4 regions of the Pectobacterium quasiaquaticum genome follow, and region 1 is predicted to be linked to each of the others. Evidence: predicted binding sites of a transcription regulator. Region 1 holds the regulator's gene; each other region holds the start of a gene.

Region 1 (7,628 bases):
GGTCAGTACCGGGCGTTCACGCGCGGTATCCGCCATCGCAATCCCACGGTATTTCACTCGGGTTGCATCCGAGAGCGGTTCAGGCTCCTGATGAATCGGATGATCTGGGCTGGCGACATAAACGTTATTCATTGTGTACAGCTTGCGGGTATTCATTTCAGAAGACGCACGAAAATGCATGTCCGGCGCAATCACAATATCGGCGCGCCCTTGCTCAAGACGCTCCCATGCCCCAGCCAGCACTTCCGTCAGAATCGATACCTGCGTATTGGCTTTAAGTGCCAGTTTATCGATTAATGGGAAAATTCGCTGAGTCGGGATCAGCGCCTCCGTCACAATCGTCAGGTGCGTTTCCCAACCGCGTGACAGCGCCTCTGCGTCCGTCGTGAGCTTATCCGCGGCCTCCAACAGGATACGACCACGTTCCAGCAGCATCCGCCCAACATTCGTGAATTTAGTACGATGTCCAGAACGATCGAACAACACTACATCTAACTCTTCTTCCAGTTTCTGCATGGTATAGCTCAGCGCAGAAGGCACCCTACCCAGTTCGTCTGCTGCAGCGGCAAAGCTGCCACGACGATCGATCGCATCCATCACCCTCAACGCTTCCAGCGTCAGTGCTCGTTCTCTCGCCATCTTCGTACTCATTCAGGAATTTTGAATATACCCACCAGATTAACTAGCTAACAATCCAACGTCCACACAATTACTATCAGTTCAATAAATAATTCTCTGGGGGATAAAAATTATGATCACACGAAGAGCAGCAGGTCAATGCGGCCAGGCCGACTATGGCTGGTTGCAGGCGCGCTATACCTTTTCTTTTGGTCACTATTTTGACCCACAGCTGCTGGGCTACGCGTCTCTGCGCGTGCTCAATCAGGAAGTATTGGCTCCAGGGGCATCATTTCAGCCGCGAACCTATCCACGGGTTGATATTCTGAATATTATTCTTCAGGGCGAAGCGGAATACCGCGACAGCAACGGCTGCCACATTCAGGCCAAAGCCGGAGATGTGCTGCTGCTCGCCACGCAGCCGAATGTCAGCTATAGCGAACATAATATCAACGCCAACAAACCGCTGACGCGGCTGCAATTATGGCTGAATGCTTGCCAAACGCGAGAAAACAGCCCGTTGCAGCGCATGGGGCTGAGTTCAGTAAATTATACGCTGCTTGCCTCACCGGAAGGTGAGCACAATAGCCTGCAACTGCGCCAGCAGGTTTGGGTTCATCATGTCGATCTCCAGCAGAATGAGCAAAGCACAATCGCGCTACAGGGAAATCAGGCGTATCTCCAACTGATTCACGGTTCAATGGCGGTAAAAGGCAGCCAGAACAGTGAAACACTGCACTGCGGCGACGGAGCCTTCATTAAGGAAGAAACGGCGTTGACGCTACAGGCAGAGTCGCCTTTGCGGGCGCTGCTCATCGATCTGGTCGTGTAGCGCTTCTGTCCGTTGTTTTTTGCAGAGAGTTGTTTTTACAGGAAGTGGTTTTCGCAGGAAAACGCCGCCAGTTCGGCGTTTTTATTCAGTCGTGGTAAGATATCCGTCTTGTTCCTCAATGCGTCAGGGTGATATGACAATGGATTCAACCCAACAGGACAAACTTCTTGCCCAGGCTGAACAGATTTGTCAGCAGCGCGCTGTGCGTCTCACGCCACAGCGGTTAGAGGTTTTACGCCTTATGGCACAGCAGTCGGGTGCTATCAGCGCTTATGACCTGCTGGATCTGCTGCGCGTTTCCGAACCTCAGGCGAAACCGCCGACTGTCTATCGCGCGCTGGATTTTCTGCTGGAACAAGGCTTCATTCATCGCGTCGAATCAAACAACAGCTACGTGCTGTGTCACCATATCGAAGACCACAGCCATACATCTGCCCTTTTCATCTGCGACCGCTGTGGGCAAGTCACGGAACGTCAAACCGAAGGTGTGGAAGAAACGCTGCGTAGTCTGGCACAGCAGTCGGGATTTACGCTGCGTCATAGCGTAGTGGAAGCGCATGGGTTGTGCGGAAGCTGCCAGGAAGTCGCATTATGCAAACAGACGGACCATTGCGATCACGACCATACCGTTCCGATTAAAAAACGATAGTATCCATTGATGGAATCTCCTTCGTGACAGGACGTTGTATACAAAGAAAACGATAGCCCAAAAGCTATCGTTTTCTTTGAGAAGCACGAACGAATTCAGAAAAAACTCGGGCATCTCCTATTACTGTGGAACGGTTAGCTCCAGTCGCTGTTACGAATCACGCCAACCGCCAAGCCTTCTATCGAAAAGCTTTGCTGACGTAGATCGACAACAATCGGGGCAAACTCTTCATTTTCAGCGAGGAGGTGTACCGTATTGCCCTGCTTTTTCAAGCGCTTCACCGTCACTTCATCGTCAATACGCGCGACGACAATCTGGCCGTTGCGCACATCTTCTGTTTTATGCACAGCCAGTAAATCGCCATCCATAATACCGATATTTTTCATCGACATGCCGCTCACCCGCAGCAAAAAGTCAGCGCTGGGTTTGAACATCGCAGGATCAACCTGATAGCGGCATTCGATATGTTCCTGTGCCAGCAGCGGTTCACCTGCGGCCACGCGACCAACCAGAGGAATACCCGTCTCTTCTTCCATCAATAGACGAATACCACGAGACGCGCCCGAAACAATTTCAATCACACCTTTACGCGCCAGCGCTTTCAGATGTTCTTCAGCCGCATTAGGAGAGCGAAACCCCAGTTGTTGAGCAATTTCCGCACGCGTTGGCGGCATTCCGGTTTGCGCAATATGATCGCGGATCAGGTCATAAACCTGCTGCTGCCTTGCTGTTAATACTTTCATTCCGCCCCCTGGTTGTTTATACAGTTTTGCTGTGAGTATATACAGGTAAGCCACAATTGGAAATGAAGATATCGGCAAAGCCCCTGACTTTTACTCATTTATGCGTGCCGTCAGGCAAAATGTTGCCAGAGGATGCAGCCCCACACGACAGCAGCTAACAAGATGGCAACAAAGACAGCCGCCGAGCCAATATCTTTCGCCCGACCGGATAATTCGTGGTGCTCGAGACCAATGCGATCGACCACGGCTTCAATGGCGCTATTGGCCAGCTCAAACAGCATAATCAGTACCACAGACCCGATCAGTAGCAATTTCTCGACCAGCGTAATCGGTAGTAAACACGCGATAATGACGCCGACAAGGGTCAGTATCGTTTCCTGACGAAATGCCGCCTCATGCTGCCACGCCTGCTTCAGCCCCTTAAAGGAATAACCGGTCGCCTTAATAATCCGGGTCATCCCCGTTGCTTTATTCATTTATCCTCCATTTTTAGACTCTAAATAATTCGCATTTTAACGCGCTTACGTTGTCTCATCACCACAGATCTCCGGCGCAGTTTCTGGTATCCTTGCGGCGCATTGCTAACAAGAGGCTCCATGTTGTTATGTCAGGTTGGCGTAAAATTTACTATAAATTATTGAATCTCCCACTGAAACTGCTGGTGAAGAGCAAAGTTGTTCCCGCAGATCCGGTGGTCGAGCTGGGGTTAGATCCCTCACGTCCTATACTCTATGTTCTGCCTTATAACTCTCAGGCGGATCTCTTGACGCTACGAGCGAAATGCCTGGCATTGGGGCTACCCGATCCCTCGCAGCCGTTCGAATTCGATGGCGTCGAACTGCCTAGCCACGTCTTTATCAATGACGGGCCGCGCGTCTTCCGCTATTACGTTCCCAAACAGAAATCCGTCAAGCTGTTCCACGACTATCTGGATTTGCATCGTGCCAATCCAGATTTAGACGTACAGATGGTGCCGGTTTCTGTGATGTTTGGACGTTCTCCGGGTCGGGAAGGTCACGCTCAGGCCGCACCACACCTGCGCTTGCTCAACGGTATCGAGAAATTCTTCGCCGTCCTGTGGCTAGGCCGCGACAGCTTTGTCCGCTTCTCCAGCCCGGTATCACTACGCTATATGGCGACCGAGCATGGTACTGACAAAACCATAGCCCACAAACTGGCGCGTGTCGCACGTATGCACTTCTCCCGCCAACGCTTGGCGGCAGTTGGGCCGCGCTTGCCAGTGCGTCAGGAACTGTTTAACAAGTTGCTGGATTCCAAAGCGATCAAGAAAGCCGTAGACGATGAGGCGCGCAGTAAGAAGATTTCTACTGAAAAAGCGCAGCAGAATGCAATTGCGTTGATGGAAGAAATCGCTGCTGACTTCTCCTATGAGGCCGTGCGTCTGTCGGATCGCGTATTAAGCTGGACGTGGAACCGTCTTTATCAAGGGATTAACGTCCATAACGCCGAACGCGTTCGCCAACTGGCGCAGGATGGTCACGGCATTGTCTATGTGCCCTGCCACCGCAGCCACATGGATTATCTGCTGCTGTCCTACGTCCTGTACCATCAAGGCTTAGTGCCGCCGCACATCGCCGCTGGCATCAACCTTAATTTCTGGCCAGCGGGGCCGATCTTCCGCCGTCTTGGCGCGTTCTTTATTCGCCGTACCTTCAAAGGCAACAAGCTGTATTCCACGATTTTCCGTGAATATCTGGGTGAGCTGTTTGCCCGAGGTTATTCGGTTGAATACTTCATGGAAGGCGGACGTTCACGCACGGGCCGTCTGTTAGAGCCGAAAACCGGTACGCTGGCCATGACCATTCAGGCCATGCTCAGAGGCGGCACGCGCCCCATCACGCTGGTACCGATTTATGTCGGCTACGAGCATGTAATGGAAGTCGGCACCTATGCGAAAGAGCTGCGCGGGGCGGTGAAGGAAAAAGAAGGCTTTATGCAGATGGTGCGAGGTTTGCGCAAACTGCGTAATTTGGGTCAGGGTTATGTGAACTTCGGCGAACCCCTCCCGCTGACAACCTATCTGAATCAGCATGTTCCGCAATGGCGTGACGCGATCGATCCCATCGAAGCACAGCGTCCGAGTTGGCTAACGCCGACGGTGCAGGATATCTCTATGGATATCATGGTGCGCATCAACAATTCTGCGGCAGCAAACGCGATGAACCTGTGCTCTACGGCCTTATTAGCCTCGCGCCAGCGTTCACTCACGCGCGAACAAATGCACGAGCAGTTGGATTGCTATCTGCAACTGCTACGTCAGGTGCCTTACCACAAAGATATTACGGTGCCCAAAAAGACAGCGGATGAACTGCTGGAACACGCGTTGGGCATGAACAAATTTGAAGTAGAGAAGGATAGCATTGGCGATATCATCATTCTGCCGCGCGAGCAGGCGGTACTGATGACGTACTATCGCAATAACATCCAGCATCTTTTGGTCTTGCCGTCACTGATCGCCAGCATCGTCATCCATCATCGCCGGATTACGCTTGCCGATGTCGTGCGACAGATCACGCTGGTCTATCCGCTGCTGCAAGCCGAGCTGTTCCTGCACTATTCCAAAGAACAATTGCCAAGCGTGCTGGAAACGTTGGCTAACGAACTGATTCGACAAGAGCTGCTGTGTAGCCGTGACGGTCAATTAGCTATCAATCCGCCACGCATCCGTACGCTGCAACTGCTGTCAGCAGGCGTGCGTGAAACGCTGCAACGTTATGCGATTACGCTGTCCTTACTGTGCGCGAATCCAGAAATTAACCGTGGAACGCTGGAGAAAGAAAGCCGGAACATGGCACAGCGTCTGTCCGTTTTGCACGGCATCAACGCGCCGGAATTCTTTGATAAAGCAGTGTTCTCAACGCTGGTCGCGACCTTACGTACGGAAGGGTATATCACCGACAGTAAGGAAACAGCGCAAGGCGATATCCTGGAAATTTACAGCATCCTCGGTGATCTGATCACCCCAGAAGTTCGGTTGACTATCGAAAGCGCCAGCTCATCTGCTGAAATGGAAGCCAATAGTCAGGCAGTAGAAAAAGTGGAAGAGACAAAGCAGGCGTAGCCAGACAGTAACGGGAAAATGGCGGATAACACGCCGCCATAAAGCCGTAAATGCGTTTGGCATAACAAACATCTCTGAGCATTCCACCATAAAAAAAGCAGCGAGAAATCGCTGCTTTTTGTCTTTGACGGTTTGCGCTACAGACCAAACAGCACGCCAATAAATATTGCCATACCTGCGTATTTATTATTGTGAAAGGCTTTGAAACAGGCATCACGCTCGCGCCCAGCGGTCAGGATTTGCTGATAAACAAACATCCCCGCAGCCACCAGCAGCGAAATAGTGTATGGCGTTCCTAATCCGGTGGTGATGCCCAAAGCCAGTAGCAACGCCAGCATACTAAACTGCAGCAACCCGATGATGATATTGTCAAAACGACCAAATAGGATCGCGGTGGATTTCACGCCGATCTTCAGATCGTCATCACGATCCACCATCGCATATTGGGTATCGTAGGCGACAGTCCAGCAAATATACGCTAAAAACATCATCCAGCAGCTCGCCGGCAGGCTTTCACTCACCGCGGCATACGCCATCGGGATCGACCAGCCAAACGCCGCACCCAGCACAAACTGAGGAAGATGGCTGACCCGTTTCATAAACGGGTAAACCCACGCCAGAATCAGCCCCGCAACGGACAGCCAGATCGTCATCTTATTCAGCGTCAGCACCAAGCCAAACGCCAGCAAGACCAGTACGACAAACAGCACTTTGGCCGCTCGCTCACTCACCTCACCGCTGGGCAAGGGGCGAGAAGCGGTGCGTTTTACATGGCCGTCAAAATGGCGATCGGCATAATCATTGATGACGCAGCCCGCCGCACGCATCAAGAAAACGCCAGCGACAAAAACAAGCAGCGTCCACGGTGCAGGCGCTCCCCCACCCGCCAGCCACAGCGCCCATAGCGTTGGCCACAGGAGCAACAGAGAACCTATCGGTTTATCAATCCGCATCAAGCGGCAATAAGCCAGCCATTTCCCTGCTGTAACACTTCTTTCCAAGGATTTATCTCCCCAAATTACCTGCCAACCTTCATCACCGGCTGAAATAAATCGGTGATTCCGGTAAGAAAAGCTCAGTCAACAGTAACGGATAACCCGAGACACAGAGGCGGGAACGCCGCGCCCATAAGCCTTCACTGCATCCGGTATGGATATAGTCACGCGTCAGCGCCTTTTGCCCAAACAGGTAGCGGCCTAGCGGCTGATTACCTATTTTCGTCAGGGCTGAATCCGTGCCGTCGAGCGTTTGTTGCGGAACAATGGTTCGGCCAAAAAGCCAAGGACGATCGCCACCATACAGCACCACCTCACGCAGCCAGTAACGCTCACTGTACGGCAGTTGTTCGCGTTCTTCGCCCAGCGCCTGTGGCGTAATGAATCTCTCACTACACAGCGTGGTCTTCAGTTGGGCACAATATTTTTCAAGCCGCCGCGTCATAGAGCCGGTTTCCATCAGCCAGTCACCAATGTGCTCAGGTAATACCGAAGGGGGCTCAGTAAACCAGGAAATAGAGCGCAGAAGCGTAGACGCATCGTCAGACATTGTCCCTACTCCGAACAGAGTTGTTTTGAATAAAAAGGTATTTGTAAATAAAGTAACACCGCCATTGTAGCGCAGAATGCTTTCCCCGATAACAGGCTATAAACGCATTCATCAACGATACGGCAACATTTCAGCAATGCCGCGCATAAAAAAAGCGCC
Region 2 (7,628 bases), 1.4 Mb from region 1:
CGTCAGTCACCAGATGGAAGCCTCTGGCTTTCGGCTTCAGGCGGATTTCATATTGTGCCCACATCACCGTACTCCCACTATCAGGCTTCGCGCGCCAGAATCGGCCGCAGGAAGCGCGCGGTGTGAGACGCTTCGCACTCTGCCACCGTTTCCGGCGTGCCGGAGACCAGAATTTCTCCGCCGCCGCTGCCGCCTTCCGGTCCTAAATCGACAATCCAGTCTGCCGTTTTAATGACATCCAGATTGTGCTCAATCACCACGATGGTATTGCCCTGATCGCGCAGCTGATGCAGAACGGTAAGAAGCTGCTGAATATCGGCAAAATGCAGGCCGGTCGTGGGTTCATCAAGAATATACAGCGTCTGTCCGGTTCCGCGTTTTGACAGCTCACGCGACAGTTTTACACGCTGCGCTTCCCCGCCGGACAGCGTAGTGGCCGACTGCCCAAGGCGAATGTAAGACAGACCGACGTCGATCAGCGTTTGCAGCTTCCGCGCCAGCGCCGGAATAGCATCAAAGAACTCTCGAGCCTCTTCGATGGTCATATCCAGCACTTCATGGATGCCTTTGCCTTTGTATTGAATTTCCAGCGTTTCGCGGTTATAGCGCTTGCCTTTGCACTGGTCGCACGGCACATAAACATCCGGCAGGAAGTGCATTTCGACCTTAATCACGCCGTCGCCCTGACAGGCTTCACAGCGTCCACCGCGCACGTTAAAGCTGAAACGGCCGGGGTTGTAACCACGGGTACGCGCTTCCGGCACGCCGGCAAACAGCTCACGAATCGGCGTGAAAATACCGGTATAGGTTGCCGGATTGGAGCGCGGCGTACGGCCAATCGGGCTTTGATCGATATCGATCACCTTATCGAAATGCTCCAGTCCCTGAATTTCACGGTGAGCGGCAGGTTCCGCCAGCGTCGCGCCGTTCAACTGACGCTGCGCCAGCGGGAATAACGTATCGTTGATGAGGGTGGATTTGCCCGATCCCGACACGCCAGTGATGCAGGTAAACAGTCCAACCGGCAGCGTCAACGTGACGTCTTTCAGGTTATTGCCCTTGGCGCCAATCAGCTTCAGCACTTTAGTGGGATCCGCAGGCACGCGCTGTTTCGGGATTTCGATCTTGCGTTTACCGCTAAGGAACTGCCCCGTCAGGGAATCCGGCACCGCCATGATCTCTTCCATCGTGCCTTCTGCGACAATCTGGCCGCCGTGCACGCCCGCACCGGGGCCGATATCAATCACATGGTCGGCAGCACGAATCGCATCTTCATCATGTTCCACCACAATGACGGTATTACCCAGATTACGCAGGTGAATCAGGGTTTCCAGCAGGCGCTCGTTGTCACGCTGATGCAGGCCGATAGAGGGTTCATCCAGCACGTACATGACGCCAACCAGCCCGGCACCAATCTGGCTCGCCAGACGAATACGCTGCGCCTCGCCGCCGGACAGCGTTTCTGCCGAACGAGAGAGCGATAAATAGTTCAGCCCGACGTTCACCAGAAACTTCAGCCGATCGCCAATCTCTTTCAGCACCTTCTCGGCGATTTGGGCGCGTTGCCCACTGAGCTTCATATTTTGGAAAAACGTCATCGCATGGCCGATGCTCATATCGGAAATCTGCGGCAATGTCGTCTGTTCAACGAACACGTTACGCGCTTCTTCACGCAGGCGCGTTCCGCCGCAGCTGGCACAGGAGCGGTTGCTGATGAATTTCGCCAGCTCTTCGCGCACCGCTGTGGATTCCGTCTCTTTATAGCGGCGCTCCATGTTGTGCAGCACGCCTTCAAACGGATGACGACGCACCGAGGTGTCGCCGCGATCGTTGATATATTTGAATTCGACGTTCTCTTTACCGGAGCCGTACAGAATCACTTTCTGCACCGCGGCACTCAGGCTTTCAAATGGGGCATCGACGTCAAATTTGTAATGCTCCGCCAGTGAGCGCAGCATCTGGAAATAGTAGAAGTTACGGCGATCCCAGCCGCGAATCGCACCACCCGCCAGCGACAGCTCGGCATTTTGCACCACGCGGGACGGATCGAAGAATTGCTGCACACCCAGACCATCACAGCTTGGGCACGCGCCCGCCGGATTGTTGAACGAGAACATACGCGGTTCCAGTTCGTGCATGCTGTAGCCACACACCGGACAGGCAAAGTTCGCCGAGAACAGCAGTTCAGGCTGCGTCGGATCGTCCATATCCGCGACCACCACGCTACCGCCGGACAGATCCAGCGCGGTTTCAAACGACTCTGCCAGCCGCTGCGCCAAATCTTCGCGCACTTTAAACCGGTCAACGACAACTTCGATGGTGTGCTTTTTCTGTAATTCTAGCTTCGGCGGATCGGACAGATCGCACACTTCGCCGTCGATACGGGCGCGGATATAGCCCTGCGAGGCCAGGTTTTCCAGCGTCTTGCTGTGTTCGCCTTTGCGATCTTTCACAATCGGTGCCAGCAGCATCAGGCGCTTGCCTTCCGGCTGCGCCAGCACGTTGTCCACCATCTGGCTGACCGTCTGCGCATCCAGAGGCACATCGTGATCGGGGCAGCGCGGTTCACCCACGCGAGCAAACAGCAAGCGCAGGTAGTCATGAATTTCGGTAATCGTCCCGACCGTGGAACGCGGGTTATGCGAGGTGGATTTCTGTTCGATAGAGATGGCGGGCGACAGCCCTTCTATATGATCGACGTCCGGTTTTTCCATCAGCGACAAAAACTGACGGGCATAGGCGGAGAGGGATTCCACATAGCGCCGCTGCCCTTCGGCATACAGCGTGTCAAACGCCAGCGATGACTTACCCGACCCCGACAAACCGGTGATTACGATCAGCTTGTCACGAGGGATTATCAGGTTGATATTCTTGAGATTATGGGTACGAGCACCACGAACTTCGATCTTATCCATTCACACACTTCCCGGAATAAAAACGGTTTGTCATCGCCTCTCGAAGAGAGAGAACCGGTACGAAACGAGCAATTATGGCACAAACAAGGCTGAATGAATATCCAGTATTAAACCCGTTTACCTTGCAAACGCTGCAAATTTTACTTTCATTTCTGAAGCCATTTCGCAGGTATGACAGAGAGTTTTCCACATGGTAAGATTGATCGTTTAGACTTAGAAAATAAATCTACCGATTCATCAGGAGACGAGCATGGCCAGCAGAGGCGTTAATAAAGTGATTCTTGTCGGGAATCTGGGTCAAGACCCAGAAGTCCGCTATATGCCGAATGGTGGTGCAGTTGCCAACATCACGCTGGCTACGTCGGAAAGCTGGCGTGACAAGCAAACCGGTGAGCAGAAAGAGAAGACCGAATGGCACCGTGTCGTGCTGTTCGGCAAACTGGCAGAAGTCGCGGGCGAATACCTGCGCAAAGGCTCTCAGGTTTACATCGAAGGCGCACTGCAAACCCGTAAATGGGCCGATCAGGCTGGCGTAGAGCGCTACACCACCGAAGTCGTCGTTAACGTCGGCGGCACCATGCAGATGCTGGGTGGACGCCAGGGCGGCGGCGCACCAGCAGGCGGTGGCAATGCAGGTGGCAGTCAGCAACAAGGCGGTTGGGGTCAACCTCAGCAGCCGCAGGGCGGCAACCAGTTCAGCGGCGGCGCGCAGTCTCAACAGCGTCCGGCCCAGAACTCATCTTCCTCACAAAATAATTCCCCAGCACAAAGCAACGAACCGCCAATGGATTTCGACGACGACATTCCGTTCTAATTTGCGTTAGTTAGAATAATTACTAATATATTTATTTAATGGCCTGAATATCCAGGCCATTTTGCATGGAAAGCTCGTAACACCATGAACAAAAATATTGACCATGTGCCAACACTGACACTACCGCTAATTCTGATTGAAAATAGCAATGGATATTCTTCGCAAACCCGAGAGAGGAAAAAAATTGATATTTCTGGTTTCCCTGAAGAAATTGGTGCCTACGTTATCCGATATCAACAGCATCCGATCCCTCGATTAATAGGAACCAGCCCTATATTAAAGATAGGTTGCACTACCGATAGTTTCAGAAAACGTTTCAAGAACTACAATCATCAATCAGATATGACCACTCCTGATGTTGATTTATATGAAAAACTTAGTCTAAGAACACAAAAAACGAATATCAGGATTATGTATTTTCTTTCCCACCATAAACATCAAGATGAGATTGTTATCGACTTTTATTTCTCCACACTTGATGAACCGAAATCATTAGAGTACAAACTTATCAAAAACTATATGGAATCACATGGTGAATTACCACCACTTAATTTTGGCATGAAATAATGTAATAACACCCATTACATTTTCTTTATTTAAAATTTATTCCGCCCGCTGCACAGGCTACCTGTACGACAATCCGCCGTATGGATAAACACCACATAGCCGTCCTCCATTCTGCGAAATAACCTGCCGCCATAAAGCCGTTTGCATTCATTTTCACTTGGCGCACCGGAGACCAAACGTGGGATATGACCATAACAGCCCGCTAACACTACGGCAAAACCCACGGCCTGTTCAGGCTCAGACCGTGGGAATTTAAACGAATTGGTCTGGTTATCTCTCAATAAGTGGAGGGGCATATCCATCTATTTGATTGCTATTTTATTCCGGTACATATCAGCCTGATTGCCAGCACTTATCCACGATAATATGAGAGTAAGATGATGAATAGAGACCAAGAAATTATTGTTAATTCCGTTGAGCCAGAAGATCACGAGCAGTGGCTGCCCTATTGGAAGCGTTATCAGGAATTCTATAAGGTGCAGCTTTCCGATGAGGTCACGGAAGTCACCTGGGATCGTTTTTTTAAAGCCGAGATTCCCGTGTATTGCGCCGTGGCGCGGGAAGGGTCGCACATTATTGGTTTCGTACACTTTGTTTTTCACGATTCAACATGGGGAGTAAACTCTTATTGTTATTTAGAGGATCTGTTTGTTACCCCCACCGCTCGCGGTAAAAACGTTGGCAAAAAACTGATTGAATACGTGAGAGAACAGGCACAGGAAAAAAGCTGCGATCGGCTGTATTGGCATACTCAGGAAACCAATAAAACCGCCCAGCGACTTTATGATTGGATCGCGGAAAAACCCGGTGTTATAGAATATAGAATGCCGCTTTAACTATCGTATTTATGCATAAAAAATAGTATTTATGCAGAAACTATAGTGCTTATGCGGGATGAAACTTCCCTGTAAATAACGCCCGCCTACCCTACCCGCCGCACCGATTCTCTGACCACCACCTGTCCGGCTAGCTCGGTGCGCTGGGCAATACCCAGCGCCTGTGCAGGCGTCATTTGCTGTGCCAGCAGTTGTAGCGCCGCGCGGGCGATGGTCTCAAACGGCAGATGCACCGTGGTGAGCGAAACGGGTAGCATGTCGAACGGCAGAATGTCGTCCATGCCCATGACGGAAATATCCTCCGGCACTCGTAGCCCATGCTGATACAGCGCGTCGATCACACCGATAGCCTGATTATCCGCGGCGCAGAAAATCGCGGTGACGCCCAGCCTGTCGGGGTTAGCCGTCAGCCAGCGCAGCAGTGCATCACGCGCGGTACGCGGATGGAAATCCGGCAGCGAGAGGATCAAATCCTCATCCACCGCAATGCCCGCCTGCATGAGCGCATCTCTATAGCCGCGCTCGCGCTGTTTGATCGTCATGCGCGACGTCCAGGTCAGATGCAGGATCCGCGTATGCCCTTGTTCGATCAGGTAACGCACGCCCGCCGCCGCCGCGTAGTGGTTGGCGGGCGTGACGCTGCTCAGGCGCATTGAGGGATCTTCACCGTTGATCAGCACCGCCGGAATCCCGCTTTCCGCAACGGCGTTCAGCAGCGTCGGGTGATCGTCATTCACAATCAGAATGCCGCTCTCTTTTCCGCCCTGAAGCTCACGCAACAACTGTTGTTCGTTAATGGTGTCGTGCTCCCCCAGAAACGGACGCAACTGGATATTACGTTGCAGGCAGAGCGTTTTTAGGGCGTTGATCAGCGTCAGCGACACCAGATTGTACTCACTCTCCAGCATCAGATTGCGCGGCGTCGCCAGCAGAATGTGGCGCAGCGGCTCCGTCTGCGCGATGGCCGCTTTGCCCACTTTATGCAGCGGATAACCCTGCTCGGTGGCAATCGCCATAATGTGCTGCCTGACTTTGGCGCTGATCGGTGCCGTCCCGTTCAGCGCACGGGAAACCGTGCTGATGGAAACCCCGGCGCGGTCGGCAATATCCTTGAGTGTCGCCATTATTTCATCCCCGTGTTGGCAATCCCCGTCGTGATGTATTTTTGCAGGAAGACGAACACCGCCGTCACCGGCAGAAGCGAGAGCATCGTCATCGCCAGTATATAGTGCCACTGCACCGAGAACTGCCCCTGAAACGCATTCAGCCCGATTTGTAGCGTAAAGTTCTCCTGGCTGGAGAGGACGATAAGCGGCCAGAGGAAATCATTCCAGCGCCAGATCACCGAGAAGATCGCCAGCACCGCCAGCGCGGGGGCGGTTAACGGCAGAATGATCTTCCAGTAAATACGGAACTCGCTGGCGGCATCGATACGCGCCGCTTCGATCAGCTCATCGGGGATCGTCAGCATGTATTGCCGCAGCAGGAATACGCCGGTCGGCGTCGCTACCGTAGGGATAATCACGCCCCACAGGTTATCGCCCATGTTCAGGCCAATCACCACTAGGAACGTCGGCACCATCACCACCGACAGCGGAATCATCATGGTGGAGAGAAACAGCGTCAGCACCGTACCGCGCCCGCGAAACTCGTATTTCGACAGTGCAAACGCCGCCATCGAACTGAGCAACAGGGTCAGCAGCGTCGCGATCACCGTCACGAATACGGTGTTCTTCAGGTAGGTGGCAAAGTGGAACTTCGTTATCGGCGTCGTGTAGTTCTCCGTCTCCAGATGCAAGGCCTTCATCGGCACCAGATCTTTCGTCGATACACGCACCACCTCACTGGGCGCAGTTGGGTTCACCATCTGCGCGATCAGGCCGATGCGCCTGACCAGCGCCATGGTTTTCGCTTCGCCGTCGTCCTGCTTAACCTGCCACAACTCCAGCGGTTTCGGGTACTCAGGCAACGTGATGGTATCCGCCGCCTGTGGCAGAAAACTGGGCGGAAAACGGTTGATCTCCGCAGGCGTTTTGAACGACGACATCGCCGCCCACATCACCGGAATCATCACCAGCAACGTACCTACCACCAGCCAGACCCAGCTCATGATATCCGTGATGTGAATGCGCCCCGGATGACGGGTACGGGTGAGAAATGCGATTATTTTCATCATGGCTCCCGTTATTTTTTCCCTTCCAGCCGACGCGTCAGCAGGAACTGCAACGCCGTCAGGATCATCAACACCACGCCCATCAACACCGAGGCAGCCGAAGCCAGCCCGTAGAGTGACGCGTTTGACGAAAAAGCCGTCTGGTAGATGTACTGCACGATAAAGCTGTTGGCCGTGCCGGGGCCGCCGCCGTTGGTGAGCACCCAGGCTTCATCGAAGATCTGCACGCTGTGGATGGTCAGCAGAATCACCACCACCAGAATGTTCGGTGCCAGCAGCGGCAGCGTCAGGCGATAGAAACCACGCCAGCGCGAGGTGCCGTC
Region 3 (7,628 bases), 1.2 Mb from region 1:
CTCGGTGAGCTGATGCGTGATCAGCAGCGTGGTCTGTGAACGTGCAGCGTCGTTCAGCGCCGTCATAACGAGCGCCTCGCTATGGACATCCAGACTGGCTGACGGTTCATCCAGCAGCAGTAAGTTGCAAGGATGAATGAGCGCACGGGCAACGGCGACGCGCTGTGCCTGTCCGACGGAGAGGCGTGCCGCACCGTCACCGGTTGTCGTTTCCAGACCCAGCGGGAGGTGCGGTAAAAATTCCTGTACATGCGCACGCTCAATCGCCTGTTGCAATTCAAAAGGGCTGGCCTGCGGATTACCCAGCAGAATATTGCTGCGTAGCGTCTGTTCCGGTAGGTGGGGATTTTGTCCGACCCAGCTTAACTGCTTGCGCCATGATTCAGGCGTCAACGTGTTCAATGCCTGACCGTTGACGGTGAGTGAACCGCGATAGGGCAGAAATCCCAGCAGCACATTCAGCAGCGAGCTTTTTCCTGCTCCGCTGAGGCCGACCAGCGCGATACGTTCACCTGCACGAATATCGAACGTCAACGGTTGGGTCAGCGGTGTACCATTCGGCGCGAGGACAACCAGATCTTCCGCCCGGATAGCAATGGCGTTATCGCTGCTGAACTCGTGTGTGCCAAAGCCGACCGTTTCGCCTTCCTCTGACAAAAAAGTCACCAACGATTCTGCTGCCCCGATAGCCTGAGCTTTGGCATGATAGAAGGTGCCCAAATCGCGTAAAGGCTGAAAGAATTCTGGAGCCAGAATCAATACGAGAAAGCCAGCGAAGAGCGTCACCCCCATGCCGTAATGACCAAAATCCAGTTCCCCGAGATAAGAGAAACCGAAATATACGGCGACAACGGCGATTGAAATGGAGGCGAAAAACTCTAGCACGCCTGATGAGAGAAACGCCATGCGCAGCACTTCCATCGTGCGGCTACGAAAATCCTCGGAGGCATGACGGATTTCTTCAATTTCAGCCTTGCCACGATGGAACAGACGCAGAGTCTCCATCCCGCGCAGGCGATCGAGGAAGTGTCCGCTCAGGCGTGCCAGCGCCAGAAAATTACGTCGGTTGGCATCTGCCGCGCCCATGCCAACCAGCGCCATAAAAAGCGGGATGAGAGGAGCGGTTAGAAACAGAATCAGACCTGCGGCCCAGTTGAGCGGAAAGATCGTGATTAAGATAAGCAGAGGAATCAGCGCGGCAAGATACATCTGCGGCAGGTAGCGGGCGTAGTAATCCTGCATATCATCAACCTGCTCAAGAATCATCGTTGCCCAACTGCCAGCCGGTTTGCCCTGTACCCAAGCAGGACCAAGCTGTTGTAATCGGTCCAGTACTAGCTTACGAATTTGCTGTCGAACGGCCTGTCCGCAAAGAAAACCCACACGCTCGCGTAACACGCTGTTGAGTGCGCGCAGAATAAATGTGGCGATCAGCAGAAGGAAGGGGGAAAGCAGGGATTCGCGAGTAGCATGCTCGATAATCAAGGCATGAAGCAGTGCCGCTAACAGCCAGGCTTGCGCCACGATTAATGCACCGCTCAGGAATCCAAGCAGGAGTGAAATCCGGAGCCAACGTTGCGCCAGCTTACTCTGCTGTTTCAGCCAGGCGGTCAGTTCTTGCTGTCTGGTTTTTTTCATCAGGCACCAGTTCGTTATATTGCAGAAATGGACTTAACAGAAAATAACTCTCATGCAACCGTTAGTTAACAAAATTATCTTCTATCACGCAGAATGACGTCATGTTACCGCGACAGGGGCGCGCTGCAAACGAAAAGGAGAGGGGAAATGGGTGAGACGATCAATTTTGTGTTGCGGAAAGTAAACCAAAAGTGAAGAAAACGGAACGGCCATTGCCGCTCCGTTATCAGCAGCGTATTACTTGTTGACTGTCAGCCCGTCAAGGTAACGTTCAGCATCTAGTGCCGCCATACAGCCAGTACCTGCGGAGGTAATGGCCTGACGGTAGATGTGATCCATGACGTCGCCTGCGGCAAAGACGCCAGGAATACTGGTCTGTGTCGCGTTGCCGTGAATACCGGACTGCACTTTGATATAACCGTTTTCCAGTTCCAGTTGATCGCCGAACACGGCCGTATTTGGGCTGTGGCCGATAGCGATAAACACGCCAGCCAGCTCCAGTTCTTCCGCTGCGTCGCTTTGCGTATCGCGGATACGGACACCGGTTACACCCATGTCATCGCCCAGCACTTCGTCCAGCGTACGGTTGGTATGCAGGATGATGTTGCCGTTTTTGACTTTGTCCATCAGGCGGTCGATCAGAATTTTCTCTGAACGGAACGTCTCGCGACGGTGGATCAAATGCACTTCCGCAGCGATGTTAGACAAATACAAAGCTTCTTCTACTGCGGTATTCCCGCCGCCAACTACAGCGACTTTCTGATTACGGTAGAAGAACCCGTCACAGGTTGCGCAGGCAGAAACTCCTTTGCCTTTAAAGGCCTCTTCTGACGGCAGACCGAGATAACGAGCCGATGCCCCCGTGGCAATGATCAGCGCGTCACAGGTGTATTCGGCGCTATCACCGAATAAACGGAAGGGACGGTTCTGTAAATCAACACGTTCAATATGATCGAAGATCACTTCAGTATTGAATTTGGTCGCGTGTGCATGCATACGCTCCATTAACAGCGGGCCAGTTAAATCATCGGCATCACCCGGCCAATTTTCTACTTCGGTCGTGGTCGTCAACTGACCGCCTTTTTCCATGCCAGTGATTAATACTGGCTGTAGATTCGCCCGTGCAGCATACACTGCGGCAGTGTAGCCAGCCGGGCCTGAACCCAGAATCAATAACTTGTGATGTTTAACGGTACCCATGCTTTCCTCATTTCATGACGGCGGATAATGTTTATATGGACGGTCTCTACGACAAACACGTCTCCTTATTACAAACAGTCTCTACCACGGACAATGCGAATGATTGTAAGGAAATTACAAGAGTAAAAAAAGTATGCAGAAAAGTTGCTGGCTATTTGTTTAATCGTTAATGGCGATGGCGACGACAAATCGCTGAAAAATCAGCCACATTCATAAGTAAAATGATTGAAGTCACCTTGACGAAGGACTCTGGCTTATCCAATCTGGCAGTTTCTTCTGATTTTCGTTGTTTTGCTTTGACAATCGGCTGTGCATTTGCGAAAACATCTGGGTAAGAGGAAATTTTTTGTATGTGAACAGTTAAAAGCTCGGCTTTTTATTCGTTTTTGCGCAGGTAGACCTTTGGGCCACGGATATGACGTGATGGTCTTCTTCGCGGGTAAGCAATACGTGGGGCGATAACGAGAAGTTAATGACTGTTGATATACAAAATAGGCAGCGTGTCTTCTTTAAGGGTAGCTCTGATACATGAGGTCTATCGGGGTAAAGCGGGTGCAGGGAAAAGTGAAGAGAGACAATAATAAATGGTAGACACTAAGAAACGGCCAGGAAAAGATCTCGATCGTATTGATCGTAACATCCTGAATGAATTGCAAAAAGATGGGCGTATTTCCAATGTCGAGCTTTCCAAACGTGTTGGGTTGTCGCCAACGCCTTGTCTGGAACGTGTACGTCGTCTGGAAAGACAGGGCTTCATTAACGGCTACACAGCGCTGCTAAACCCGCATTATCTGGATGCGTCACTGCTGGTTTTTGTTGAAATAACGCTAAACCGCGGCGCGCCTGATGTATTTGAACAGTTCAATGCTGCGGTGCAAAAACTGGAAGAAATTCAGGAATGTCATCTGGTTTCCGGTGATTTTGACTACCTGTTGAAAACGCGTGTGCCAGACATGTCCGCTTATCGTAAGCTCCTGGGTGAAACGCTGCTGCGTTTGCCGGGCGTAAATGACACTCGTACCTATGTGGTGATGGAAGAAGTGAAGCAAAGCAACCGTCTGGTCATTAAGACGCGATAAACGTGTGGGTGCAAAACCCGATAAATTCAGCTACACTCCTGTGAATTTATACAGTCCCAGCGCCGGGTTTTCTCGGCGCTTTGTCATAAACCTTACAGGCCCCTGGAGAGACTCTTGAGCCAGGAATATACAGAAGATAAAGACGTTACCCTGAAAAAGCTCAGTGGAACACGTCGTTTGCTTGAAGCGATTTTAATCGTTGTGGCACTTTTTGCGGTTTATCTTAGTGTCGCACTACTCAGTTTCAGCCCCTCCGACCCCAGTTGGTCACAGACTGCATGGCATGAACCGATTCACAACCTTGGTGGTGTAGCAGGTGCATGGCTGGCGGATACGCTGTTCTTCATTTTTGGTGTGCTGGCCTACGCTATTCCGCCGATTATGTTATCTCTGTGCTGGGTCGCCTTCCGCCAGCGTGATAACAACCAGACTATTGACTACTTTACCTTTTCACTTCGCCTGATTGGGACATTGGCGCTGATCCTGACCTCTTGTGGTTTGGCTGCGTTGAATATTGACGATCTCTACTATTTTGCTTCCGGTGGTGTGTTGGGAAGCCTGTTGAGCAGCTCAATGATCCCACGTTTTAACAGCATGGGCGCAACGCTGATTCTGCTGTGCGTGTGGGGGGCCGGGTTAACGCTGTTTACCGGCTGGTCATGGTTAACGATCGCTGAAAAAATTGGCGCGGGTGTCTTGGGTTGTTTGACGTTTATGTCAAACCGTTCACGCCGCGACGAGGACTACCGCGAAGAACACGATCGTGAAGAGGATGAGCGCGATGCGCTTAATCTGCGTCACGATGAGGCGTCGGGTGAGGCCGTAACACAACAGCGTGATGACGATGACGTTCTATTTTCTGCGCCTTCCGTGGCTGATGCGGCAAACGACACGATAGCAGACAATAATATAGAAGCCTCATCACCGTTAACCGATAGCGCGCCGACGGTGACACAACCGGCTCTCGCCGCTGAAACGCCGGTGGCAGGGTCCACATTGTCTGATGTGGCAGCGTCTGATTCAGCATTACCAGAATCAGTATTCTCTGGTTCATCGTCTGGCATTGTGCCGCCAGTTACTCCATCCCCGAGTGATTCGACGCCGTTGCCAAATCCACCGCTGTATTCGTTTGAAATCCCTGAAATGCCAGAGATTGCAACCTCACCTGAGCTCCATAGCAGTGCGTATGCATCTTATGGCAATAGTTATGGAGAGAGTGCTGTACCACCGATTGTCTCGGCACCTGTGATTCAACCTTTTGCTGAGCCGCTACAACCGGCACGCGATACGGATTTCAATACGAACAGCACGTTTATGCCTGCGTTCAGTGCCGATGGCGATGATAATCCGCAGATTAAACGCGGCGTAGGGCCTGAACTGCCGCGTCCTAATCCAGTACGTATTCCTACTCGCCGCGAGCTGGCGTCATATGGAATCAAACTACCGTCGCAGCGGCTGGCTGAAGAACAAGCAAGGCTGCAGGCGCAGAATGGTAGTGCAGAAACGGAATTGGCGAACGACGTGTATCAGGAAGAGACTCCGGATGACCTCGCCCAGCAGGAAGCGGCATTGCAGCAAGCGTATCTGGATCAGCAACGTCAGCGTTACGGTGATGAATACCCGTTACAGGAAGACGATGAAGACGCGCTTCTGCAAGCGCAGCTAGCCAGAGATTTCGCAGCACAGCAGCAGTCACGTTATGACGACAGTGTGTTGCAGCGCGATGAGGAAATTCCTGCTCCGATAGCACCGGCGGCGGCGGTCAGCGAGCCTGTTCAGCCAAACCCTGTTACATCGTACAGCGCTTTTTCATTCTCGCCGTTTAGCGCGGAGAATGAGCGCGAGCCTGAACCGACTACGTTCAGCGAGTCCACGTATTCACCGCCGTCTTACCGTTCTGAACCCGAGCTTCCGCCGATGCATGCTGGTGAAGATGAGGACGACGACGATGATCGCAACCCGTTGGCGTTTAGTCAGCCAATGCAGCCAGCGTCAGCGCCTGTTGAGGCCGCGAAACAGGAAAATGTGGCAACACCAACGCATCATCCTGCAATGGATGGCTTGATTCATCCGTTCCTGATGCGTAATGAACAACCGCTGCAGAAGCCGACTACGCCGCTGCCAATCTTGGATTTGTTGACGCCACCGCCGGCTAGCGAAGCGCCTGTTGATAATTTTGCACTGGAACAGACGGCGCGACTGATTGAAGCGCGGCTGGCTGATTTCCGGGTAAAAGCTGATGTGGTCGATCACTCTCCCGGGCCGGTGATCACACGGTTTGAATTGGATTTGGCTCCGGGCGTCAAAGCGGCTCGTATCTCGAATTTGTCGCGCGATTTGGCACGTTCGCTGTCGGTTGTCGCGGTGCGTATTGTTGAGGTTATCCCCGGCCGACCGTACGTCGGGCTGGAGTTGCCGAATGCACATCGCCAGACGGTTTATCTGCGAGAAGTGTTGGACTGCGATCAGTTCCGAGATAATCCATCGCCGCTGTCGATTGTGTTGGGTAAAGATATTGCGGGTGAACCTGTCGTTGCCGATTTAGCGAAAATGCCACACCTGCTGGTTGCGGGTACGACAGGGTCGGGTAAGTCGGTCGGCGTTAACGCCATGATCATCAGTATGTTGTATAAAGCCACGCCAGAAGACGTACGCTTTATCATGATTGACCCGAAAATGCTGGAACTCTCGGTGTACGAAGGTATTCCGCATTTGCTGACGGAAGTCGTGACCGACATGAAGGATGCGGCCAATGCATTACGCTGGTGTGTCGGTGAAATGGAACGCCGTTACAAGCTCATGTCAGCGCTTGGTGTACGAAATCTGGCGGGATACAACGAACGGGTGATGACGGCAAATGCAATGGGCCGTCCGATCCCCGATCCGTTCTGGAAACCGAGTGACAGTATGGATATGACGCCGCCGGTGCTGGAAAAACTGCCGTATATTGTTGTGATGGTCGATGAATTTGCTGACTTAATGATGGCGGTGGGTAAGAAAGTTGAAGAATTGATTGCCCGACTGGCACAAAAAGCGCGTGCTGCGGGGATCCACTTGGTGCTGGCGACGCAGCGTCCTTCAGTTGATGTCATCACCGGATTGATCAAAGCAAACATCCCGACGCGTATCGCGTTTACCGTTTCCAGTAAAATCGACTCACGGACTATCCTCGATCAAAGTGGCGCTGAGTCGCTATTGGGGATGGGGGATATGTTGTATATGGCGCCTAACTCCTCGATACCTGTCCGTGTTCATGGCGCTTTTGTGCGTGATGAAGAAGTTCATGCCGTCGTTCAGGACTGGAAGGCGCGTGGTCGCCCTCAATATATCGATAATATTGTTAGCGGTGGCGACGATGCTGAAGGAGGAAACCTTGGTCTTGATGGTGATGAAGAACTCGATCCGCTGTTCGATCAGGCTGTAGAGTTTGTGGTCGATAAGCGTCGGGCATCAATCTCTGGCGTACAGCGTCAGTTCAGAATCGGCTATAACCGCGCTGCGCGAATTGTTGAACAAATGGAGGCGCAGGGTATTGTCAGCGCTCCAGGACACAATGGTAACCGTGAGGTATTGGCACCGCCATCGATGGAATGAAAATGCAGTATTGATTGACGTCATCTACTAAGGGCTGCTTAAGCAGCCCTTATGCAAAGAAGCGTAAAAGCAGCAATAAGCAGATAATTCACCTATCACCGTTCGACTGGGTTCAGA
Region 4 (7,628 bases), 2.2 Mb from region 1:
ATGCGAAACAACTCGCCGAAACCTTCAATTTCCCGATCGAACAAGACGCCAATGGCTTCCGGCACTACATCCCCAGCCGTAAAGCCCGTCCCGCCATTAATCAAAATGCCCTGCACCTCGTCGCTGGCAATCCACGCCGAGACCCGTGCCCGAATCTGGTACAGGTTCTCCTTCACGATGGCGCTGTCGACGATGCGGTGCCCCGCAGACTGTGCCGCTTCGCGCAGATAGTCGCCGGAAGTGTCATCTTCCGCCGTACGGCGTTCGGAAACGGTCAGAACCGCAAGATTGAGAGAAACAAATTCGCTGCTGACTTTGCTCATGTCAGGCTCCTTTAAGAATCAGTGATGTCGCGGATTAACCGCCGATAAATGACAGGTTTTGCGTGATGCCGCTATTCCCTTCATGCAGGAAATGGGTCTGCTTTTTCGCCGACAGCCCGCCCGAGATACGCATTTTCAAATCATCGAGGTGACGATCGTCGGCCAGTAAATCGCGCAGTGGGATACCCTGTTCGCCAAAGAGACACAGATGAAGATTACCCACAGCGGATACACGCAGACGGTTGCAGCTCAGGCAGAAATCTTTCTCATACGGCATAATCAGCCCAATTTCTCCCTGATAGTCAGGATGGCTGAATACCTGCGCGGGGCCGTCGCTGCGTGCGCGTTGCTGCTGCTGCCAGCCTTGTTGCAGTAGTTGCTGGCGAATTACCTCGCCGGAAACGTGGTGGCGGCGAAACAGATCGCCTCCTTCTCCGGTTTCCATCAGCTCAATAAAGCGTAGTTGAATCGGGCGGTGTTTAATCCAGTCGAGGAAAGTTTGCAGGCAGCCAGCGTTCACATCGCGCATCAGCACGGTGTTGACTTTGACCTTGGCAAAGCCACAGTCAAAGGCAGCGTCGATGCCGTCCATCACCTGCCGGAATTTGTCCTGCCCGGTAATGGCGTGAAACTGGCGTGCATCCAGACTGTCCACGCTGACATTCAGCGCCGTTAGCCCTGCATCGCGCCACTGTGCGACATCCCGCGCAAGCCGATAGCCGTTGGTGGTTACCGCCAGCGTGCGGATAGCTGGATTTTCACGGATTGCCGCAATGATATCGACAAAGTCACGGCGCAAAGACGGTTCACCACCGGTGAGACGGACTTTTTCCGTCCCTAATTCGGCAAAGGCGCGGCTGACGCGACGAATTTCATCGAGTGATAAAAAGCGATGTGGAGTAGTGCCATTGGCCTGATAACCATCCGGCAGACAGTAGGTACAGCGAAAATTGCAGACGTCTGTGATAGACAGACGCAAATAGTAGAACTTGCGCGCAAACGCATCAGTCAGTTGACTCACCATAAACACCTTTCCAAATACGGGAGATGCAGGCATTTCTGCCTCGCACCCTGGTGACCGCGAAGGCCACGGCCAGGGCACCGTATCACACGCACTACGCGCATCACTTAGGCACCAAGGCTAGGAGTTTGATTCCACTCAGTTATCCGTTAAACAGCCGCGAGATAACTAGTCAAGAATCGTGATTTCATTAAGCAGTCTACTGCGAAAAAGCACAGTCAACCACTCTCAAAATCGATATATAAATAAACATATAGCGAATTTTCAATATCTTATGGTGTACAGCATACGGAAAAATACGCGGCAGAAATTGTCTCAGGTCATGCCTGCGTGAGGATTTTTCGCGTTTTAAGGTGAAATCAGCTACCTTAGCGACAATTCTTATACCCTAAATAATTCAAGTTTCAGGAAGGCGGCAAGAGAAGGCATCCCGATGAGCTTACTCAGGTAAGTGATTCGGGTGACTGAACGCAGCCAACGCACATGCAACTTGAAGTATGACGGATATACACGTTATTCATATTCCTCTGGCTTATTCATAAGGTTTTCTATGCGCAATCGCACGTTGGCCGACCTCGACAGGGTTGTCGCACTCGGAGGTGGACACGGTTTAGGTCGTGTGATGTCTTCGCTCTCTTCCCTGGGTTCACGGCTAACCGGCATTGTCACGACGACAGATAACGGCGGCTCGACTGGCCGCATCCGTCGTTCTGAAGGCGGTATTGCCTGGGGTGATACCCGCAACTGCCTGAATCAACTCATTACGACGCCCAGCGTGGCATCCGCAATGTTTGAATATCGGTTTAACGGTAACGGGGAACTTGCCGGACACAATCTGGGTAATCTGATGCTAAAAGCGCTCGACCACCTGAGCGTGCGACCGCTGGAAGCCATTAACCTGATTCGCAACCTGCTCAAAGTCGACGCCTTTTTAATTCCGATGTCCGAACATCCTGTCGATTTGATGGCAATTGATGAACAGGGCAACCCCGTTTATGGTGAAGTCGAGATCGATCAGTTGGCAGCCTTACCACAGGATTTGATGCTGTACCCGACGGTGCAGGCCACGCGCGAGGCGATTGATGCCATCGCAAAGGCTGACCTGATTTTGATTGGTCCCGGCAGCTTTCTGACCAGCCTGATGCCGCTGTTGCTGCTGGAAGATCTGACACAGGCACTCCGCCGCACGCCCGCTCCCATGGTGTACATCGGTAATCTGGGCAATGAGCAGAGCAACCCCGCAGCCCGCCTGACGCTGGTGGAGAAACTATCTTGGATTGAACACAAGGTAGGGAAACCCGTGGTTGATGCCGCGATTGTTGGTCCCAAAGTCGATATCAGCCAGATTGGCGGCCGACTGGTCGTGCAGCAAGCGCTGGCCGCAGAAGATGTTCCTCACCATCACGACCGTGAGTTACTGCGCCAGGCCATCGATCGTGCGCTACAGCTGTTGGGCTCTCAACCCCGTAGCCACGGCGTATAAGTCACGCCAATCAGAATGCCTTCGGGACTCAGGAAACGCGTAACCTGCTGTCCCCAAGGCTCAAGACGTTTTTCCACCAGCAACACATAGCCTTGCGCTTTCAGCGTACTGGTCGCTTCCACCATGTCAGCCACTTCGAACTCCAGCCAGCTTTGCGGTTCAGGCAGATCCGTAGGCCAACTTCCGTGCCCGAAACAGGACTCGCTAGCCTGTGACAGCGGCCACAACGCGAAATGCTTCACGCCCTCCATCTCATCACTCACCAGATAGTCGCTCCCTTCCGCAACGGGCTTCAGCGGCAACTTCAGCGTATCAACATAGAGCGCATGGCTGGCAGAAAGTGATTTCACGATCGGTCCGAAACCCGCCACAAACAGCACTTCTACACCCGGTATAGTCTGATCCATCATTGATCCTCAGTGAGCGCTTGCATCGTTAAGATACAGCGATAAATTGTGCGCGCAGAGCTTGTACTTCATCGCGTAGCGCGGCCGCCTCTTCAAATTCAAGGTTCTGCGCGTGCGTCAACATCTTGCTTTCCAACTCGCGGATTTTCAGCTCCAGCGCCTTCGGCGTCATCAGTTCATAACGTGCTGCTGGCTCTGCTGCTTTACGATTGCCGCGCCCTTTGCCCTTGTTCGCCGACTGGCCCAATTGCAGGATATCGGAAATCTTCTTATTGATTCCCTGCGGCACAATGCCGTGCTCGGTGTTGTAGGCTTCCTGCTTCTCGCGGCGACGCTCCGTTTCACCCATCGCTTTCGCCATTGACGCCGTAATCCTGTCGCCGTAAAGAATGGCTTTGCCGCGCAAGTTACGTGCCGCACGGCCAATTGTCTGGATCAGGGAACGTTCAGAGCGCAGGAAGCCCTCTTTATCGGCATCCAGAATCGCCACCAGCGACACTTCAGGCATATCCAGCCCTTCACGCAGCAGGTTGATACCCACCAGCACGTCGAACTCGCCAAGGCGCAAATCACGGATAATTTCCACACGCTCGACGGTATCGATATCCGAGTGCAGATAACGAACCCGCTCGCCGTGCTCTTCCAGATACTCCGTCAGGTCTTCCGCCATTCGCTTGGTCAGCGTGGTGACAAGTACCCGTTCGTTAATCGCGGCACGCAGACGAATTTCGGAAAGCAGATCGTCCACCTGTGTTGCGACAGGCCGCACTTCGATGATGGGATCGAGCAATCCGGTGGGACGCACCACCTGATCAATCACTTCACCGCCCGATTTTTCCAATTCATAGTTACCCGGCGTCGCAGACACGTAAATCGTCTGCGGAGCCAGCGCTTCAAATTCTTCAAATTTCATCGGTCGGTTATCCAGCGCCGAAGGCAGCCGGAAACCGTATTCAACCAGCGTCTCTTTACGCGCGCGGTCACCGCGATACATACCGCCGATCTGAGGAACGGTGACGTGGGATTCATCGATGACCAGCAGCCCGTCCGCAGGCAGATAGTCAAACAGCGTCGGCGGCGGCTCGCCGGGACCGCGACCAGAAAGGTAGCGCGAGTAGTTTTCGATACCGGAGCAGTAACCCAGTTCGTTCATCATCTCCAGATCAAACTGCGTGCGCTGACTCAGCCGCTGCTCTTCCACCAGTTTGTCATTGGCCAGCAGCACCTTTTTACGGTCGGCCAGTTCAACCTTGATGTCTTCCATCGCCTGCAAAATACGCTCACGCGGTGTAACGTAGTGCGTTTTCGGATAGATGGTATAGCGCGGCACCGTCTGGAGGACGTGCCCCGTCAGCGGGTCAAACAGCGACAACCGCTCTACTTCTTCATCGAACAGTTCAACCCGCAGCGCGATTTCGTCAGATTCCGCAGGGAAAATATCGATCACCTCACCACGCACGCGGAACGTACCACGCTGAAACGCCTGATCGTTGCGGGCATACTGTAATTCAGCCAGGCGTCGCAAAATAGCACGCTGGTCAATCAGCATGCCCTGCGTCAGGTGCAGCATCATTTTCAGATAGAGATCGGGATCGCCCAGACCGTAGATCGCGGATACCGAAGCCACGACGATCACATCGCGCCGCTCCAGCAGCGCTTTTGTTGCAGAAAGACGCATCTGTTCGATATGTTCGTTAACCGACGCGTCTTTTTCGATGAAGGTATCCGAGCTTGGAACGTAGGCCTCTGGCTGATAATAGTCATAGTACGAGACAAAGTACTCGACGGCATTGTCAGGAAAGAATTCTTTCATTTCGCCATACAACTGGGCTGCCAACGTTTTATTGGGTGCTAGCATCATTGTCGGGCGATTGAGGTCGGCAATCACATTGGCGATCGTGAACGTCTTACCTGAACCTGTTACCCCGAGCAGCGTTTGGTGCGCTAACCCGTCTTCCAGGCCCTCTTTTAAACGACGAATGGCCTCAGGCTGATCGCCTGCCGGTTTAAAGTCGGAATTAAGTGTAAATACTTTACTCATCGTTAAGCACGCTACTTATCGTTATTACCCATCGCGCAATGCGACGTTCGTGGGTGGATGCTCGGAACGTTATTCTGAATGCCAATGACGAAATTCGCCACCGCAATAATACTGGATATAAAAACAGCATCAAGGAAATTATCGCTGGATTGGACGATTAATCAACCAATGAATTGCTAACACATCTGTTTGCAATCTACCAGATAAAATCATCATGATTTATCCCCAAAGTTGGTAAAAATGTAACATACGGAGATGACCGATGACGTTAATTTATGCAACTACGCATTATTGATGTTCAAGACGCTTGATTTTACTTAAGTGAATGATAATAAATAGATTAAAAAAACCGTGGAGAATAGCGTCAACCTGGCGGCAATCCGCGCCAGCTCTCGGTTAGGCCGTGTTGTCTATCCATAATTCACATAGTTATCCACAGAAATGGTGGATAACTCCCACAACCCCGCATCAGCACTGAGTTAGAGAAATACCCGCTTCATTCGTGATTCCCCCTGATATGGATTTTCTTCACACTCTTTCTGTGATTTATCGCATAAGGATTAGACGGAAAAAGACTAAAAACAGCCGAGGGAAAAAATGCCACAAGTCAGGCACAGCGGGGGATTAGAGAAAAATTCAAGAAGGTTTTATCTATTGATAAAGATAAAAAATTAGATTTTACCCACATTAAACAGATACTGGTAAAAAACAACAAAAACCGGTGCTTGATTAAATGCAGGCGAAGGTTTGCTAAAATGATTACTCCGCTAATAATGTAATATCAATGTACTGCCCCAAATTATGCTGCTGAAGATCCGATACATAAGGAATTTCACCCAGCATCGGCGCGGGCAGGCGTTGTTGCAGCGTGTGCAGATACGGCTGGTGCCATTTTCCGGGTGGCGTGATGTCATTCGCAATCCAGCCGCCAAGGCGCAGGCCCGCGTGTTGAATGGCGTGGGCCGTTAACATCGCGTGGTTGATACAACCCAGCTTGATGCCGACCACCAAAATCACGGGAAGCTGTTCCTGTACCACCCAGTCAGCAAACGTATCCTGCTCTGACAGCGGCGTAAACCACCCGCCAGCGCCTTCGACCAGCAGCCAATCCGCCTGTGTTTCTAATGCCCGTAGGCCTGCGGACAACGCTGGGAGATGGATAGGCCGCTGCTCCACCGTACTGATAATATGCGGTGACGTCGGCTCCATAAACGCCAGTGGGTTCACCGCCTGATACTCTAGCCGGACGCTGCTATTGGCCTGAAGCGCCAGCGCATCGCTGTTGCGAATGCCGTCGACCGTCATTTCACAACCGGACGCCACGGGTTTATAGCCTACGGTACGGTATCCTGCCTGATTCGCTGCCTGAAGCAGCGCCGTACTCGCGACCGTTTTCCCAACTTCGGTATCCGTGCCCGTCACAAACCAGCGCTCAATCACGATAAATCACTCCATAAACCAGTTGATAGCTAAGCGGGTAGCCGCCTTGTTCTTGCGGATAATGGGCAGACAATGCCGCCAGACGCGCCCGGCTCAATAGCCCCGGCGTACGCCCGTCGTGCAACCAGGTCGCACCAATCCCCTTCAGCGATTTCATCAACGCCAATACATCAGGGAAAAAGCAGACCTCACGTTCTTGAACCAAGTGATGGCGATAAGGCTGACAGGCTGCTTCGATAGCGGAGAGCGACAGAAAGCGATTCGTCCGCTGCGTGCCGTCCAGACGCTGCCACGCCTGCGACAATTCACTTAAGGAACCGTCCGCCAGCGTCGCAAACGCCATCACGCCCCCCGGCCGCGTAACCCGATACAGCTCGGCCAGCGCACGCGGTAACGAGTCGCACCACTGCACAGCCAGATTGCTGTAGCTGATATCCACACAGCAATCCGCCAGCGGCAGGTTTTCGATATCGCCTTCCAGATAACGATCGGCAACGTGCTGCTCACGGGCATGCGCCAGCATGTCCACCGACAAATCCAGCGCAGTCACATTCTTACCAGCCTGACGCCAGTGGCGGCTAAAATGCCCGGTTCCGCAGCCCGCATCCAATACCTGTAAACCGCTGTGCGACGGCATCAGCGCCAGCAGGCGTTCTCCGCTGGTGCGTTGCAGTTCGGCAAAGCGGTCATAGCACCCTGCTGCTCGCCCAAACGCCTGCGCAATCGCCTGCTTGTTATAGTTTTCTGTCAGCATGGTGTAATACCGTAAGCAAGCGACTGATATCTTCCGGCTGGTGTTCCGCCGTCAACGTAATGCGCAGACGTGCGCTGCCAACAGGCACCGTTGGTGGCCGCATCGCACTGACCCACACGCCCAGTTCACGCAGATGGCTCATCAGTGCCATTGCCCGCA

What was found. Region 1 encodes LexA, which represses DNA repair genes until DNA is damaged. Its sites were predicted from a motif close to TNCTGTATGTACATACAGNA; they were not measured.
Region 2: a site for LexA is predicted at 3,003-3,022, ahead of uvrA (excinuclease ABC subunit UvrA). Genes of this name have one in related genera too.
Region 3: a site for LexA is predicted at 3,954-3,973, ahead of IG609_RS08220 (DNA translocase FtsK 4TM domain-containing protein). Genes of this name have one in related genera too.
Region 4: a site for LexA is predicted at 5,385-5,404, ahead of uvrB (excinuclease ABC subunit UvrB). Genes of this name have one in related genera too.

Annotation. Positions count from the first base shown of each region.
Region 1 is NZ_CP065177.1:566,449-574,076, reverse strand. Features, by position in the region: gene IG609_RS02695 (LysR family transcriptional regulator) at 1-639, opposite strand, end outside; gene IG609_RS02690 (pirin family protein) at 752-1,450, shown strand; gene zur (zinc uptake transcriptional repressor Zur) at 1,590-2,099, shown strand; gene lexA (transcriptional repressor LexA) at 2,234-2,842, opposite strand; gene IG609_RS02675 (diacylglycerol kinase) at 2,953-3,318, opposite strand; gene plsB (glycerol-3-phosphate 1-O-acyltransferase PlsB) at 3,447-5,924, shown strand; gene ubiA (4-hydroxybenzoate octaprenyltransferase) at 6,062-6,925, opposite strand; gene ubiC (chorismate lyase) at 6,960-7,469, opposite strand.
Region 2 is NZ_CP065177.1:3,622,240-3,629,867, forward strand. Features, by position in the region: gene IG609_RS16590 (secondary thiamine-phosphate synthase enzyme YjbQ) at 1-64, opposite strand, end outside; gene uvrA (excinuclease ABC subunit UvrA) at 81-2,915, opposite strand; gene ssb1 (single-stranded DNA-binding protein SSB1) at 3,166-3,729, shown strand; gene IG609_RS16605 (hypothetical protein) at 3,814-4,296, shown strand; gene IG609_RS16610 (GNAT family N-acetyltransferase) at 4,674-5,132, shown strand; gene IG609_RS16615 (LacI family DNA-binding transcriptional regulator) at 5,219-6,256, opposite strand; gene IG609_RS16620 (carbohydrate ABC transporter permease) at 6,256-7,308, opposite strand; gene IG609_RS16625 (carbohydrate ABC transporter permease) at 7,317-7,628, opposite strand, start outside.
Region 3 is NZ_CP065177.1:1,767,999-1,775,626, forward strand. Features, by position in the region: gene cydD (heme ABC transporter permease/ATP-binding protein CydD) at 1-1,638, opposite strand, end outside; gene trxB (thioredoxin-disulfide reductase) at 1,876-2,838, opposite strand; gene lrp (leucine-responsive transcriptional regulator Lrp) at 3,423-3,917, shown strand; gene IG609_RS08220 (DNA translocase FtsK 4TM domain-containing protein) at 4,032-7,511, shown strand.
Region 4 is NZ_CP065177.1:2,771,256-2,778,883, forward strand. Features, by position in the region: gene moaB (molybdenum cofactor biosynthesis protein B) at 1-323, opposite strand, end outside; gene moaA (GTP 3',8-cyclase MoaA) at 358-1,347, opposite strand; molybdenum cofactor riboswitch at 1,335-1,483, opposite strand; gene yvcK (uridine diphosphate-N-acetylglucosamine-binding protein YvcK) at 1,895-2,827, shown strand; gene IG609_RS12745 (VOC family protein) at 2,803-3,234, opposite strand; gene uvrB (excinuclease ABC subunit UvrB) at 3,263-5,275, opposite strand; gene bioD (dethiobiotin synthase) at 6,035-6,715, opposite strand; gene bioC (malonyl-ACP O-methyltransferase BioC) at 6,708-7,469, opposite strand; gene bioF (8-amino-7-oxononanoate synthase) at 7,450-7,628, opposite strand, start outside.